DNA from 2 places in the Streptomyces sp. NPDC033216 genome. Region 2 is predicted to be linked to the other one. Evidence: predicted binding sites of a transcription regulator. Region 2 holds the regulator's gene; the other holds the start of a gene.
What was found. The regulator HrcA, encoded in region 2, represses chaperone genes, less so after heat shock. The targets are predictions, from matches to a motif close to TTNGCACTCNGNNNNNCNGAGTGCNAA.
Positions count from the first base shown of each region.

Region 1: groES (co-chaperone GroES) is a predicted target of HrcA. The motif match lies at 1,434-1,460, and genes of this name have one in related genera.

Region 1 covers NZ_JBVIQK010000002.1:98,412-100,803, reverse strand. The annotation lists gene groL (chaperonin GroEL) at 1-866, opposite strand, end outside; gene groES (co-chaperone GroES) at 979-1,287, opposite strand; gene ACZ5Y0_RS03960 (polysaccharide deacetylase family protein) at 1,669-2,392, opposite strand, start outside.
Region 2 covers NZ_JBVIQK010000001.1:410,601-412,992, reverse strand. The annotation lists gene ACZ5Y0_RS01820 (MBL fold metallo-hydrolase) at 1-362, opposite strand, end outside; gene hrcA (heat-inducible transcriptional repressor HrcA) at 522-1,538, shown strand; gene dnaJ (molecular chaperone DnaJ) at 1,539-2,392, shown strand, end outside.

The DNA.
Region 1 (2,392 bases), on a different contig from region 2:
AGCATCGCCTTGCGACGGTCACCGAAGCCGGGAGCCTTCACCGCGACGGCGTTGAACGTGCCGCGGATCTTGTTCACGACCAGGGTGGAGAGCGCCTCGCCCTCCAGGTCCTCGGCGATGATCAGCAGCGGCCGGGAGGAGTTGGTCTGGATGACCTTCTCCAGCAGCGGCAGCAGGTCGGCGATGGAGGAGATCTTGCCCTGGTTGATGAGGATGTAGGGGTCCTCGAGGACGGCCTCCATGCGCTCCTGGTCCGTCACGAAGTACGGCGACAGGTAGCCCTTGTCGAAGGCCATGCCCTCGGTGAAGTCCAGCTCCAGGCCGAAGGTGTTGGACTCCTCGACGGTGATGACGCCGTCCTTGCCGACCTTGTCCATCGCCTCGGCGATCAGCTCGCCGACCTGCTGGTCCTGGGCGGACAGCGCGGCCACGGCGGCGATGTCGGACTTCTCGTCGATCGGGCGGGCCGAGGCCAGCAGCTCGTCGGAGACGGCCTTGACCGCGGCGTCGATGCCCTTCTTGAGCAGGGCGGGCGACGCGCCGGCGGCGACGTTCTTCAGGCCCTCGCGGACCAGCGCCTGGGCGAGCACGGTGGCGGTGGTGGTGCCGTCACCCGCGATGTCGTTGGTCTTGGTCGCCACCTCCTTCACCAGCTGCGCGCCGAGGTTCTCGTACGGGTCGTCCAGCTCGACCTCGCGGGCGATGGTGACACCGTCGTTGGTGATGGTGGGGGCGCCGAACTTCTTGTCGATAACGACGTTGCGGCCCTTGGGGCCGATCGTCACCTTGACCGTGTCGGCAAGCTTGTTGACGCCGCGCTCGAGGGCGCGACGGGCGTCCTCGTCGAACTTCAGGATCTTCGCCATGGGAGCGGTTCAGCCCTCTCGGAAAACGTGGGAGAAACGAACCGCGCCCCCAGCACCCGGCTTCACAAAGACGCGGGGGCCAGGGGCGCAGTTCACTGCAAAACTGGGTGAATTACTTCTCGATGATCGCGAGCACGTCGCGGGCCGAGAGGACGAGGTACTCCTCGCCGTTGTACTTCACCTCGGTGCCGCCGTACTTGCTGTACAGGACGACGTCGCCGACCTTGACGTCGAGCGGCAGGCGCTCGCCGTTCTCGAAACGGCCCGGGCCCACGGCGAGGACGGCGCCCTCCTGGGGCTTCTCCTTCGCAGTGTCCGGGATGACCAGGCCAGAGGCCGTGGTCTGCTCGGCGTCGAGCGGCTGGACCACAATGCGGTCCTCGAGCGGCTTGATGGCAACCTTGGAGCTGGTGGTCGTCACGATCCGACCTCCCCCTTCGGAGATCTCACGGGGTTAACTGTCTGAGGTGGCGACCAGGTGGATCCGTCGTCGCGGGTGCCGGACCTGCCCGTCGCGTAGTTGGCACTCTCCAGTGGGGAGTGCCAGTCCTGAGACTATGACCGCGGTTAGCACTCGGTCAAGCGGAGTGCCAGTGCGGTGCGGCGCTTCCGTCGAAATCGGGGTGCGGGTGGGGCCGTCCGGCGCCGTCGTCCGGTGCCGGTGTGGCGAGGGGTTGCCTCCCTCATGCTCCCCGCTTCCGGCCCTGAGGGCCTCCACCCCGGGACTCTCGCCCCGTGCTTCACCGAGGGGCACCTCCGGACGGGCCGGGAACCCGACCGGACGGGCGCGCACGGGTGACCCTCACAGGTAGTCCTCCAGACGGCCCACCGTCAGGCCCTGTTCCTGGACCCGTCGCAGCAGTCTTGTCGTGCGTTCCCGCAGGCTCGGGCCCTCCGCCTCGTCGGGGTCCACGGCGACGACGTCTCCGGGGCGCAGCCGGTGTGAGCCGTGGGCGAAGGAGAGGTCGGTGGGGCCCATCGACGCCCGCCACAGGACGACCGCCGTGATGCCGCAGTCGGCGGCCGCGCGCAGGGTGGTCCGGTCGTACGTCCCGTACGGCGGGCGGAACAGACGGGGGCGCAGGCCGAATCGGGACTTGAGCTTGTTCTGCTGACCGCAGATCTCGGCGCGCTGGCCGGCGTAGGGCAGGCCGCGCAGGGCGGCGTGGTCGAGGGTGTGGTTCTGGAGCCCCGCTCCGACCGACCGCAGCCGGGCGAAGTGGGCGTAGCCGGGACCCACCACGCTGTCGGTGAGGAACATGCTGACGGGGAGGCGCAGCTCGCGGACCATGGCGACGAAGCGGGGGTCGCGCTCGGCGCCGTCGTCGTAGGTGAGGAAGACGACCTTGTCGCGGGTCGGGATCCGGTCGACGACCGGCGGGAGGGCGGGGCGGGCCGGGCTGCCCGCGGGGGCGGCGGTCGGCGCAGGGCGGGCGGGGCGGGGGGCGGGGGCGAGCGGGGCGACCAGTCCCCAGCGGCGGTACGCCTGGTCCGGGGCCGGGGTCCGCGCGCGTACATCCTGGTCG
Region 2 (2,392 bases):
GCCGCCGCCGCGGCCGCGGCCTCGTCGAGGCCGTTGCGGACCGCGTCGGCGCGCAGTTCCTCCGCCGGTACCGTCTCCGCGCCCACCGCCGCGTAGACCTCCGCGCCGGCGAAGGCCGCCGTCCCGAGGACATGGTCGAAGTGGGGGTGCGTGAGCGCGAGATCCGTCACACGGTGACCGGCCAGTTCCTCGGCGCGCAGCCGCAGCCGGGCGCCCTCGGCGAGACTCGACCCCGCGTCCACCAACAGGGCCCGCCCTTCCCCGACGACCAGCCCCACCGTGCAGTCCCAGCCCGGGAGCCGGCACCGGCCGATTCCCGTCGCGACCCGCTCCCACCCCAGCTCTTCCCAAGTCACCGTCATACCGCGACGCTAGCCCTGGCAGCCCCGCCGGGCGACCGACCTTGCCCGGGGTGTACCCCACAGCCGTACACTGGGCCGGGGAACGCTGGCACTCGGATGTGAAGAGTGCCAGGCGAGGCCCCCGGTGGGACCGGGGACGACTTCTGGAGGTGAGCGCGGATGCTGAGTGAACGCAGGCTCCAAGTGCTGCGCGCCATCGTCCAGGACTACGTCGGCACCGAGGAACCCGTGGGTTCCAAGGCGCTCACCGAGCGGCACAACCTCGGCGTCTCCCCGGCGACGGTCCGCAACGACATGGCCGCCCTGGAGGACGAGGGGTACATCGCCCAGCCGCACACCAGCGCCGGGCGCATCCCCACCGACAAGGGCTACCGGCTGTTCGTCGACAAGCTGGCCGGCGTCAAGCCGATGACGGCCCCCGAGCGACGGGCCATCCAGAACTTCCTCGACGGCGCCGTGGACCTCGACGACGTCGTGGCACGGACCGTTCGGCTGCTCGCGCAGCTCACCCGGCAGGTCGCCGTCGTGCAGTACCCGTCCCTGACCCGCTCCACCGTGCGGCACGTCGAGCTGCTGTCGCTGGCGCCCGCCCGGCTGATGCTGGTGCTGATCACGGACACCGGACGGGTGGAGCAGCGGATGGTGGACTGCCCGGCGCCCTTCGGCGAGGCCTCGCTGGCGGATCTGCGGGCGCGGCTGAACAGCCGGGTCGCGGGCCGCCGCTTCAGCGACGTGCCGCGTCTGGTCGAGGACCTGGCCGACGCCTTCGAGATCGAGGACCGCGGCACGGTCACGACGGTGCTCTCCACGCTGCTGGAGACGCTCGTCGAGGAGAACGAGGAGCGGCTGATGATCGGCGGCACCGCCAATCTCACCCGCTTCGGACATGACTTTCCCCTCACGATCCGCCCCGTCCTGGAAGCCTTGGAGGAGCAGGTCGTGCTCCTCAAGCTCCTCGGCGAGGCGGGGGATTCGGGCATGACCGTACGCATCGGTCACGAGAACGCCTATGAGGGACTCAACTCCACTTCGGTGGTGTCGGTCGGCTACGGTTCGGGCGGCGAGGCAGTCGCCAAGCTCGGCGTGGTCGGACCGACCCGCATGGATTACCCGGGAACGATGGGAGCGGTACGCGCAGTGGCACGGTACGTCGGACAGATCCTGGCGGAGTCGTAAGTGGCCACGGACTATTACGCCGTTCTCGGCGTGCGCCGCGACGCGTCGCAGGAAGAGATCAAGAAGGCCTTCCGGCGGCTCGCACGCGAGCTGCACCCGGACGTGAACCCCGATCCGAAGACCCAGGAGCGGTTCAAGGAGATCAACGCCGCCTACGAGGTGCTGTCGGACCCGCAGAAGAAGCAGGTCTACGACCTCGGCGGCGACCCCCTGTCCCAGGCGGGCGGCGGCGCGGGCGGCTTCGGGGCCGGCGGTTTCGGCAACTTCTCCGACATCATGGACGCCTTCTTCGGCACGGCGTCGCAGCGCGGGCCGCGCTCGCGCACCCGTCGTGGCCAGGACGCGATGATCCGGCTGGAGATCGACCTCGAGGAGGCGGCCTTCGGCACGACCAAGGACATCCAGGTCGACACGGCGATCATCTGCGCCACGTGCAGCGGTGAGGGCGCCGCGCCGGGGACCACCGCGCAGACCTGTGACATGTGCCGCGGCCGCGGCGAGGTGTCGCAGGTGACGCGGTCCTTCCTCGGTCAGGTCATGACCTCGCGGCCCTGCCCGCAGTGCCAGGGCTTCGGCACCGTCGTGCCGACCCCGTGCCCGGAGTGCGCCGGCGACGGACGGGTGCGCTCGCGTCGCACACTGACCGTGAAGATCCCGGCCGGCGTCGACAACGGCACCCGCATCCAGCTCGCCGGTGAGGGCGAGGTCGGGCCCGGCGGCGGTCCCGCCGGCGACCTGTACGTCGAGATCCACGAACTGCCGCACGCGCAGTTCCAGCGGCGCGGTGACGACCTGCACTGCACGGTGACCCTGCCGATGACCGCGGCGGCCCTCGGCACCAAGGTGCCGCTGGA